One region of the Desulfitobacterium hafniense DCB-2 genome, then DNA from elsewhere that is predicted to be linked to it. Evidence: riboswitches for the same ligand, from Rfam matches in the RefSeq annotation. Region 1 holds a riboswitch; the other holds the start of a gene.
What was found. A riboswitch is a leader RNA that binds a small molecule or an ion and turns the genes downstream of it on or off. The one in region 1 is predicted to bind S-adenosylmethionine.

Region 1 (5,945 bases):
TAGCTATAGTAGCCCGTGTACGCCTTTTCTGTTTGTAGGGCCGATAGAGGTCTTCCACCTCTTGGAGAATTGAAGCGTTCTGAATCTGCTCTGCTAACTCATCTGTGAGTTTGCCTTGCTCTTCAATCAACCGCAGGACTTCGCTTTTCCGTTGCTTTAAGTTCCTTAGATATTCCAAACGCTCTACGATACTGCGCAGGGCGTTCTCATCCAACTCTCCGGTGGCTTCCTTACGATAACGTGCAATAAAAGGAATGGTATTCCCCGCATCCAAGAGTTGAATGGCTTCTTTGACCTGATGGGCACGCAAGCTAAGTTCTTGCGCGATACTTTCCGCAAATTCCAAAGGATAATCCCTCCTGATAGTTCTCAATTTTTTATTATACCATTCTTTTCCCAAAAAGTTAAAGAAAGATAGGGAAAGTGAAAAGCAAGCCCACTAGAGACCTGCTTAAAACTATCCTGAGAGGAAGTGATTTCTTTTATAAACAATATCCTGCTGAGATGATGTATCTCAATCAAACAGGGGAACTCTCATCTCCTCCTTTTCCAGACAGAACCCATTGGCATCTAAGTGATCTATAGTGATAATCAGCTCTTCTTCCACCTGTTCAAAATCAATAACTTCTTGGTTGAGCTTTTGATATGCCGGATAAAGTGTTTCCGCTTCACCAGTGGCCGGTGTAACCTTTACCAGCTCTCCACCCTTGGCAATCGTCCCATAGGCCAAGCCGATAATGGTAATAAACTCTTGATCATTAAGCCATAAGATCTTCTTTTTCGGAGTATATTTTCCTTCAGGTGCAAAAGAATTCCACATTTTTATCCGGTTCTCCTGATTGATCTGCAGCCGAGTCCAACGATTGCTTACATTATCTTTGATATAAATATCTCCAATGGTTTCCCATTCATCCGGGTAGATATAAGCTGTAAATTGCTTATTGGGCGAACTGCCATGAACCACATAATTTCCTTGGAGAATAAAGGCCGGGACATAGGGATTGGTAGTCACACGAAAAAGCTGCCCTGTTTGCTCGGTAGTTACCGGTTGCGGAGTCTCTTCCTTCACTGCTCCCCGATCAGTTTCACTTGGGTTAGCTGCCGCGGTCTTTACTTTCTTAACATAAGCAGCATAATTGGCTCTTTGCTGTTGGATTCTTTGCTGCGGCGTTTGTTCGGGATCGGTGACCAGCATTGCCGAATAAGTCGGTTCCTCCACACCGGGCTCCCTAAAAGAAGCACTTAAAGGAAAGATATCAAAATTCAAGAACAAGATACAGAATACCACCCCCAGGAAAAAAAGGGTGCCGCGAATAATTCTTCGTTTCTTGATAACGCTCCCTCCTTAATCTGTTTCTAATCGAATTACACCATACCATTATTTACCATATTCTTAGAATTGATTCTCTGTTGCTGTTTCTCAATCCTTCTTTTAGCAAGGATATGCCAAATTGCTTTAGGAATCGTGCCGATAAAAAGGAAATCATCAAAAAGCGAACCGGCCTGAACCAGTTCGCTTTAATTCCATTATACATTTTAAGAAACTCAACATTGAGCCTGCTTTACTTAACGAGCAGCATTTCCTATCCTGCGCTCTACAACTACTTTCTTCGCGATCTCAACAATATCGGACAAAACGGCTCCCCCTGTGGCCAATCCACCAGCGCCAGGCCCCTTCCAAAAAAGATCACCCACCAACTGCGTTTCCAGTGATAAGCCATTATCCACACCGGAGACGTGACTGAGAATTGCTTCCCCTGATAACCACTGCACACTCACTTTAGCCCTAATTCCTTCCCGTCTTTTTTCCGGCTCTGACGAAGAGTGCTCAATGATGGCTGCCTCGGCAACTAATTTAGGCACCCGCCCCTGTTCTTTTTGCTCTGCGACCTCTTCCGGCGTCAGCCCTTGGATTCCATTAATCTCCACCTCTTCAAGAGGAATATTCAGCTCAAAGCATTCCCGGCAGAGAATAACAAGTTTACACGCCGCGTCCAAACCGGTTACATCCATAGTCGGATCACTTTCCGCATAACCAGCCTCTTGCGCTTCGCGCAATGCCTCCTCATAGCCTTTTCCAGACTCCGCCATTTGAGTCAGAATATAATTAGTGGTCCCATTTAAAATGCCACAAATTTTCTTCACCTGGTCTCCGGCCAGCCCATATTGAATGGTTCTAAGGATCGGAATCCCTCCTAAGACGCTCCCTTCATAAAGCAGGCAAATTCCTTTACGCTGGGCTATTTCTTGCAACTCCGCGCCATGAAGAGCCAGTAAGAGCTTATTGGCTGTCACTACATGCTTTCCTTTAGCCAGCGCCTCTTTGATAAAGGAATAAGTGGGATGCTCACCACCCATAACTTCCACTACTACCTCAATCTCCGGGTCATCGAGAATATCCTGGGGTTTCTGGGTTAGAACAACACCCTCAATCGCCCGCTCTTTACTTATATCTTGAACAAGGGCCTTGCTTACAACCAATGTGGCCCCCAGTTTGCGAAGAATCTTGTTTGAATGGAGCAGTATTCCTTTTATCACCCCTTGGCCCACATTCCCACACCCTAATAGACCAATCTTCACTGTATTTTCCTTCATCTCTTTGTTCCTCCCCTTCATCGGTCCTTGACGTTGCCTGCAATATTATGGCAAGAGCATATAAAAAGCCCTTCCCTATTCCAGGAAGAGCTTATGTGTCATATTTTGCTCATCTTCCAGGAATAATCCTGCTGGAATTAGCACCACTGCCATATAGGCCGGTTGCCGGGTTTCATCGGGCCAGTCCCTCCACCACTCTGGATGAGAAGTATTCAATTTTTAATTATTATATGACAGTAAACAAAGTAATGTCAATAGAGCAGATTGATATATTACAGAATAATGTAATCCCTTCACTATAGAACTCTGAAGCAGTGCTACAGAATTTGTATTCCTTCGTTTAGACTGCCGCTTCGAAAACCCTCTAAATCCAGAGTAACATAGGTAAACCCTAATTCCTTGAGGGGCTTGACAATAGTATCGTGGTCCAATTCCATAAGTTTTAAAAAATCCTTTTTAGGAATTTCCAATCGGGCCATATCCTGATGATAACGCACTCTTAAATTTGTAAATCCCAGTTCTTTAAGTAAAGCTTCCGCTTGCTCTACGCGCCGAAGCTTTTCGATCGTGATCTCCTCTCCGTAGGGAAAGCGAGAAGATAGACAAGGGCTGGAGGGCTTATCCCAAGTTGAAAGTCCCATCTTCTTGGACAATTGACGAATCTCTTCTTTGCTTAAGCCCGCTTCCTGCAGCGGACTCCTGATCCCCAAAGCTCTGGCTGCCTGCATGCCGGGGCGGTAATCCTTAAGATCGTCGGCATTGCTCCCGTCAAGAACCCAATTGATCTTCTTCTCTTGGGCAATGCCTAACAGCTTTGTAAACAGCTCATTTTTACAATGAAAACAACGATTCTGGGGGTTCTTTACAAACTCCTCTTTGCCCATTTCTTCAGTTTCGATGACCAAAAACTTTGCCCCAAACTCTTTGGCCTGCTGCAAAGCATTGTTATAATCGGCTGAAGGCATAGTTTCCGAAGCACCGATGACAGCAAGACAGTGATCCCCCAAGGTTTCATGAGCTACTTTTAAGAGAAAGGTGCTGTCCACCCCACCCGAAAAAGCCACCACAACCGCTTCCATTTCTTTGATAATTTGCTTTAAGTGATTCAGCTTTGCCTGCATGATTTACCTCCAGATTACTCAAGCTTAATTAACTTTCACGCTTCAATCGATTATGCTTTAGAATTATCGCTAAAATAGTAGTTTCTCAGTTTCTCCATTTTTCGAGAATATTCCTCTTGAGTCAAGATTCCTTGCCTGACTAATTCCGAAAGCACTTTCGTATAGCGTTCTAATTCTTTCATCTTTTTACTTGAAACCTTCTTTTGATTGTAAAACTGTATGACTTCTTCTAACTCATGATTATCCAGCACACCGATAGCTTGCAACTTAACCAAGCTTAACTCGCCTTCCTCATTAACCGCAACGTTATTGGCGTTTTTGATCAATGGCTGTATAGCCAGCCTTACGGCAAGAAATATAATAATGAAAAGTAATATCGAATATACAAGGATTCCCTCTATTGTCATAGCTCCCCTCCGCGAGTTAAATAAATCAGTTACTCACCAATCTTGTTCCCAGTGTAAACAGTTCAAGGCTGGATTCCTGCTTAGCTCCGCTTAACTAAGGTATTCTCAAAAAGCATAGAATTTTCCTCTTTTCAGAATGAAGTATATTTAGGACATAAAAAATTCACTTGCAAAGCCCATAGGAATAATATAATATTATAAACATCTTAGCAGGCTTAAAGCGAATTAAATATGGACTTATGTCAAAGCTCTTATCAAGAGAGGCGGAGGGACTGGCCCCATGAAGCCCGGCAACCTACATATGTGAGGTGCTAAATCCAGAGAACCATCAGGTTCGAAGATAAGAGGACGTGGAAACAGTTCACGACCTCTTTGGAGGTCGTTTTTGTTAGTTCGAATCTTCTTTGAGGCTCAACAACATGAATAACCTTTGCCAATGTGTTCATACGAGGAGGAATGAAAATGAATATTTTAACCGAACTGGCTCAGATCGGCAATCGCCGGGATCCTTACGGGGCGATCAGCTTTCCTGTTTACCATTCATCTACCTTTGCTCACCCCGGCTTCGGCCAAAGCACAGGCTTTGATTACTCACGAACCGGCAATCCCACCCGCCAAGCTTTAGAAGATGCTATGGCAAGCCTGGAAGAGGGTACCAAAGGGTTTGCTTTTTCCTCAGGCATGGGTGCCATCACTACCATCCTCTCCTTATTCTCTCAGGGCGAGCATCTTCTCGTCACCGAAGATCTCTATGGAGGAACCTACCGTATCCTTGAGGAGGTCTTCAGCCGCTTTGGCCTCCAAGTCACTTTTGTTGATTCCAGTGATCTCGACACCATCGCAAAAGAGATCCGCCCCCACACAAAAGCCATCTTCACCGAAACACCTACCAACCCTCTAATGAAGATTGCCGACCTAAAGGGGATCGCTTCCTTGTGCCAGAAGCACGGTCTCTTAAATATAGTGGACAATACTTTTCTTACACCCTATTTGCAAAAACCACTGAACTTGGGAGCAGACATTGTTATTCATAGTGGCACCAAATATCTTGGCGGCCATAATGATGTCGTGGCGGGCCTCGTCGTGGTTCAAGGAGAAGAGCTTGCAGCTCGCTTTGGACGTTTGCAGAACTCTCTCGGCGCTACATTGGGCCCCCAAGATTCCTGGCTAATTATCCGGGGATTGAAAACCTTGGCCCTGCGCATGAGAGCACAAGAAGAAAATGCCCTCCAGATTGCACAATGGCTGGAGACGCATCCCCTTGTCACCGCGGTCTGTTATCCCGGACTTAAGCATCATCCCGGCTATGCAACTCAGCTTGAACAAGCCCGGGGCTTCGGTGCTATGCTATCTTTCCGGGTAAAAAGTCCCAGCTTAATCCCCGAGATATTAAAATCCCTCAAAATTATCTCCTATGCGGAAAGCCTTGGTGGTGTAGAATCTCTAATCACTTATCCCGCTACCCAAACCCATGCCGATATCCCTCACGAAGTAAGGACAAGGCTTGGGGTGGACGATTGTCTTCTCCGGTTATCACTGGGTATTGAAGCCGCCGAGGATCTCATTGGCGATTTAGAACAAGCTTTAAAATAGATGCTTTAGGCATCTTCGCCAACGGATTTCTTATAAAACCCCTTCAGATTCTTTACCGTTTCATCAATGGTCTCATGTTTAACCGAGGTCGCATCAAATTTCACCCAAGCAAAGACCATCTGTACGCAGATCCCTATTCCAAATGCGGAAATAACTGTACCAATTCCTACGGGTCCGCCAAAAATCCAGCCTATCAAGCACACCGTTACTTCAATAATCCCACGGCAAA
Region 2 (5,945 bases), 1.9 Mb from region 1:
TTATTGTTATCTATTGAATGCAGCTCCTGCAACGGCAGGGATTGCCATCTTATCCTTTCTTGTTCTCTGCTTCAAACTTTCTCATGAATTCCACTAAATCCTTGACCCCCTGGATGGGCATGGCATTGTAAATGCTGGCCCTCATCCCGCCTACTGTGCGGTATCCTTTAAGGTTCTCAAAGCCTGCGGTCTTGGCTTCTTTGATGAACTTGGCATCCAGTTCTTCAGAGCCTGTCACAAAGGGAACATTCATTAAGGAGCGGTCTTTTTTCGCTACGGTTCCTTTAAACATGGCACTGGCGTCCAGATAATCATAAAGGATGGCGGCTTTTTCCTCGTTGATCTTTTGCATAGCTTCCAGTCCGCCCAGCTTTTTGAGCCATTTGAACACTTTACCACAGATGTATATTCCATAAACCGGCGGTGTATTATAGGCGGAATTGTTATCCAGATGGACTTTATACTTGAGCATAGTGGGAGTTCCCGGCAAAACGTCCTCTGTAATCAAATCTTCCCGGATAATGACAATCACGACCCCGGCGGGCCCTACATTCTTCTGAGCTCCGGCAAAAATAATTCCGTATTGGCTGACATCGATGGGTTCGGATAGGAAATCGGAAGACATATCGGCGATTAAAGGTTTATCTCCCACCTCGGGAAGCTCATTAAACTTGGTGCCGAAGATGGTATTATTGTGGCAGATGTAGACATAGTCTGCCTCCTCGGAGAATTTCAAATCCTTAAGATCCGGAATATAGGAGTAGTTCTGGTCTTCTGATGAGGCGACGACATTGATTTTGCCGTAGAGTTTTCCTTCGGAAATAGCTTTCTTGGCCCATTGCCCGGTGTTCAGGTGATCCGCTACCCGGTTCTTCATCAGGTTCATGGGAACCATGGCAAATTGTTGGGAGGCCCCGCCCTGGAGGAAGAGGATCTTGTAGTTATCAGGAACCTTCAGCAGGTCTCTTAAGTCCTGAGCAGCCTCGTTCATCATGCCTTCAATGGTCTTGGAGCGGTGGCTCATTTCCATGACGGACATGCCTGTTCCCTGGTAATCCAGCATTTCCTCGGCGGCTTCTCTCAGGACTTCCTCAGGCAATACAGCCGGCCCTGCTGAAAAATTGTACACTCTTTTCATCTTGAAATATCCTCCTTATTTATCATGTTTTATGAACGTTTACAGATATTGGTTTGTCCAGAATAGACAAAACCCACCCCAGTCATTGGGGCGGGTATTCCGCGGTGCCACCCAAGTTTCAGCCTTTACGGTTAATGGGCAGTGAATCCTGCCCTATCCTCCTTAGTATCCTTAAGGAGAACTAGGGCAGTGCCGCGCAGAAAATAAATAAAACCTCTCATCCCAATCAGGGACGAGAGGTTATTCCCGCGTTGCCACCCATGTTGCCGTAATCGGCCAACTTATGTCCGCGATATCGGGCGGAACCCGTCACAATTCATCATTGGCCACTCCAGGATGGAATCCGCTTCGCTTCTATGACTGACTTGCACCAACCGTCAGCTCTCTATACATATTCGGCGCCGGACGTCCTTTCATCGTGTTGGATTATAGATTGACGTTGTTATGATTCTAATCTATTACACAGCTTTTTGTCAAGGGTTATCAGCAAAATAATTATTTTCCCGCTTCGGCACCTGCTTCGATATTGCCCTCCAAGCCGATGGCAACGGCGACGGTGCGCATTCCTTTAATGGTCTCTTCGATGATCTCGTTCAGATCCTTGCCCAAGCGGTTGGCTCCAGCTTCGATCACTTCCCGGTTGACATTCTCCGCAAAGCTCTTTTGCTTCCATTTCTTTTTGACAGATTTAGCGGTCAGGTCGTGAAGGCTCTTGCTGGGACGGAGCAAAGCCGTGGCTGAGACCAGACCTGTCAATTCGTCAATGGTAAACAGGACCTTTTCCACGTTCTCCCGGGGCTCCACATCATGGACCAGACCGTAGCCATGGCTTTCAATGGCCCGGATGAATTCTTCCGGCAATCCTTGGGGGGTAAGGATCTCCCGGGTTTTGCGGCAGTGTTGGTCAGGGTACATCTCGAAATCAATATCATGCAATAAGCCGATATTCCCCCAAAGATCGGGGTCTTCCTGATAAAGGGAAGCAAAATGGCGCATCACCGCTTCCACTGTCAGGGAGTGACGCAGTAAGGTCTCACTTTTTACATACTCATTGAGAAGCTGCCAAGCAGCCTCTCGATCCCGTGTATAATCCGGCATCCGACATCCTTCTTTCTATGGTGGTATTTGTATTTTATCTATTGCCCAGTTCTTCAAGGTTATAGGGAGTTTCCTGATAGACATAGTAATTCAGCCAATTGGCAAAAAGTAAATTAGAATGCCCTCTCCACCTGACGACAGGCGTCTGCCTGGGATCATCCCCAGGGTAGTAGTTCTGCGGAACGTTGATGGGGAGTTCGTAGGATATATCCCGATCATATTCCGCTTTCAGGGTGTAGGGATCGTATTCGGAATGACCTGTGACAAAAATCTGCCGGCCACCCTTGGTCCCGACGAGATAGACTCCGGACTCCTCAGATTCGGAAAGAATCTCCAGCTCCGGCACCTTGACGATATCTTCTTTTCTGACTTCTGTATGCCGGGAGTGAGGAACATAAAAGATATCATCAAAACCTCTGAGCAAACGGATATCTCTGCGGTTTAAGGTATGAGGGAAGACGCCGAACATTTTGGCCGGCAAGGGATATTTGGGAACACCAAAAAAGTGATAAAGCCCGGCTTGTGCTCCCCAGCAAATGAACAGGGTGGAAAAAACATTGGCTTTACTCCAGTCCATAATCTTCTGCAGCTCCGGCCAAAAGTCAACCTCTTCAAAGGGCATCTGCTCGATAGGGGCACCGGTAATGATCATGCCGTCAAATTTCTGATCTTTGATGCTGTCAAAGGTCTGATAATACTTAATGAGGTATTCTTCCGGGGTATTCTTGGAGCGATGGGTTTCCGGGTAAAGAAGGGTAATATCCACTTGCAAGGGGGAATTCCCTAAGAGTCTGAGAATCTGTGTTTCGGTTATGATCTTATTAGGCATGAGATTGAGAATGACAATACTGAGAGGGCGAATGTCCTGATGTTCGGCACGCTTCTCTTCCATAATAAAAACATCCTCTTTGGTGAGTATTTCTGCTGCAGGCAGGCCATCGGGTACATTGATCGGCATAGTATTCTCCCTTCGCTACACTTAGAAATTTCGACCTTCGTTCTTCATGACTTGCTTTTTAAAATAAAGAAAACCTCTTTCCAAGAAAGAGGGTATCGCTAAAAATTCCTCTCTCATCTATCAATGCTTCCATCGCAGGAATTAGCACCGTTGTATTCATCCGAATACCGGTTGCTGGGTTTCATCGGGCCAGTCCCTCCACCACTCTTGATAAGAAATGGGCTGTATTTAGTTGATGACGATGAAAATCGTCATTGGCACTATATTATTACATCTTGGCACTAATGTCAATCTGCTCTATAACAAAATTATTGTAGAGGGATTGTACGAGTTGCGTAGCTTTTCAGCATTTTTCTGAGACTTTTGCGGCTCCTTTACAGGTCTTTTTCATAACAGAAGACGGCTCTCCCCGGCTAAAAGCAGGATGAGAACCGTCTTACTTCTTATTATCTTTAGATATATATTTAGCTATCTAAACTCCGAGCTTAAAGCTTCCCGCCTTCGACAATTAGCTCCTCAGGTTTTACATCGTCCCCGTACACGGGCAGGAGGGTTTTTTCATAAGCTTTCTTTATGAAATCTTCTTTAGCGAGCTCTGCCAGCTCCTGATTGATCCAGTTTAAGAGTTCGGTGTCGCCCTTCTTTACTGCCGGTGCAATGGTATCCGTGCTGCCTAAAGTAGGTACACCTACGGTGAAGCCCGGATTGGATTTGGCCCAGGCGAGGACTTCCGTATTGTCATGAGCTAAGGCGGCTCCCCGGCCATCTTTTAAGGCTTCAAAGGCTTCCGTGTTTTGATCATATTTAAGAAGTTCCAGATCCGGGTGGTTTTTGGTCAGATAATCCTGAGCCGTGGTTCCTTTATTGACAATAACCTTCTGCCCTTGAAGCTGGTCGATAGAGGTGATCAAAGCTCCGTTAGGTGAGACGATCCCCAGGGCAACTTTCATATAGGGGTTGGCAAAATCCACTTTTTGCTTTCTTTCTTCTGTCACTGTGAAATTAGCCATAATAATGTCGACCTTGTTGGATTCCAGATAAGGTACTCTGTTGGCAGCCTCCACCAATACGAACTCTACCTTGGATTCGTCCCCTAAAAGGTCTTTGGCGAAGCGTCTGGCGATTTCCACATCAAAGCCTTGATTCTGGCCATTGGCGTCTACATAACCAAAGGGCGGCTTATCACTGAACACCCCAATCCGCAGGGTTCCCCGCTGCTTGATTTCTTCCAGGGAGCCTGCTGAGGAGGCACCGTTTGCCTTATTGGCGTTGTTGGCATTATTGGCTTGGTCGCCGCCTGTCTGGCCGCACCCCACAAGTCCGCCCAGGAGCAACGCTCCGGCCAGAACGAGGGCCAGGGATCTGATCATCTTTTTCATCTTTTCTCTCAACCTTTCTTCTCTTCTTTTTGGGATATTTTTATAGCTTTCCTTTGGCTCTGGTTGCCCGGCACTGTGAAAACCTATGGAACGCTGCGGAAGGCTGCGGTATTGCTGCACCTACCTGGTGCACCGGCACTAATATTGAAATATATTAAGAAATTGCTTCGCCCGCTCGGTGCGTGGGTTATTGAAGAACTCCTGGGGGCCGGCAATTTCACAAACAGTACCTGAATCCATGAAAACGACCCGGTCGGCGACGGCTTGGGCAAAGCCCATCTCATGAGTGACAATGATCATGGTCATTCCCTGTTTGGCCAGGCCCAGCATCACGTCAAGAACTTCCCGGACCATTTCCGGATCAAGGGATGCTGTCACCTCATCAAAAAGCATGATCTCCGGATTCATGCATAAGGCTCTGACGATAGCGATTCTCTGCTTCTGGCCTCCGGATAGCTCCCTTGGCCAAGCGTCCATTCTATCGAATAACCCCACTCTTTCCAAAAGGGCCTTGGCTTGCTCCATGACTTGGCTGCGCTCCCTGTTCTGTACCTTTGTAGGCCCCAGGAGAATATTCTCAATCACCGTCATATGGGGAAAAAGATCATAGTTTTGAAAAACCATACCGATCTGCTGACGAATCTGCTCCCAATCGACTTTTCCTCTGATCAGGCTTTGACCTGACAGCAGGATATCTCCTTTTTGAATGGGTTCAAGACCGTTAAGGCAGCGGAGCAGAGTGCTTTTACCGCATCCGGAGGGCCCTAAAACCACAATGACCTCACCTCTGGGGACCTGGAGATCAATCCCCTTAAGAACGGGTTTGCCCCCATACTCTTTATACAAATCCTTGATTGCCAATAAAATTTCTCTTTGCTCACTACTCATTGAACCACCACTTATTGAATTATTGCTCATTGAATCACTCCTAACTGCTCCACTTGGCTTCCAGTCTCTTGGCCAGACGGGACAATGGATAACACATGATGAAGTACAGAATAAAAATAAGCCCATAAATCCAGAAGGAGGCCGTGGGAACGGTAAAGCGGGCGTTCTCGATCATCTGCTGACCGACTTTGAGGATTTCCACCACCCCAATGAGTACCGCAAGGGAGGTGGTCTTGACCATCCGTGTGGCCAGGTTAATCGTGGCAGGCAGCATCCGTCTTACAGCCTGAGGGATTAAAACATACCGGTAAAGCTGCCCAAAGCTTAAACCCAGCGCTTTACCGGAGTCGCTCTGATGCCGGGGCAAGGATTCCAGGGCGCCCCTGACGATGTCACCCATTTCTGCCGTCCCCCAGAGAATAAAGACAATGATGACGATGAGCTCACCTTCCAGATGAATAGCAAAGACTGAGGTTATGCCGAA

Region 2: linked by a shared signal. The riboswitch ahead of metA (homoserine O-acetyltransferase MetA) and the one ahead of DHAF_RS06940 (homoserine dehydrogenase) in region 1 are both predicted to bind S-adenosylmethionine.

Annotation. Positions count from the first base shown of each region.
Region 1 covers NC_011830.1:1,488,146-1,494,090, reverse strand. The annotation lists gene DHAF_RS06950 (Tex family protein) at 1-346, opposite strand, end outside; gene DHAF_RS06945 (DUF4652 domain-containing protein) at 515-1,219, opposite strand; gene DHAF_RS06940 (homoserine dehydrogenase) at 1,567-2,595, opposite strand; SAM riboswitch class I at 2,702-2,803, opposite strand; gene larE (ATP-dependent sacrificial sulfur transferase LarE) at 2,913-3,716, opposite strand; gene DHAF_RS06930 (hypothetical protein) at 3,767-4,123, opposite strand; SAM riboswitch class I at 4,372-4,470, shown strand; gene DHAF_RS06925 (trans-sulfuration enzyme family protein) at 4,580-5,716, shown strand; gene DHAF_RS06920 (YczE/YyaS/YitT family protein) at 5,722-5,945, opposite strand, start outside.
Region 2 covers NC_011830.1:4,875,013-4,880,957, forward strand. The annotation lists gene serC (3-phosphoserine/phosphohydroxythreonine transaminase) at 50-1,138, opposite strand; gene DHAF_RS22865 (HDIG domain-containing metalloprotein) at 1,634-2,236, opposite strand; gene metA (homoserine O-acetyltransferase MetA) at 2,271-3,194, opposite strand; SAM riboswitch class I at 3,305-3,411, opposite strand; gene DHAF_RS22875 (cysteine ABC transporter substrate-binding protein) at 3,680-4,573, opposite strand; gene DHAF_RS22880 (amino acid ABC transporter ATP-binding protein) at 4,712-5,461, opposite strand; gene DHAF_RS22885 (amino acid ABC transporter permease) at 5,502-5,945, opposite strand, start outside.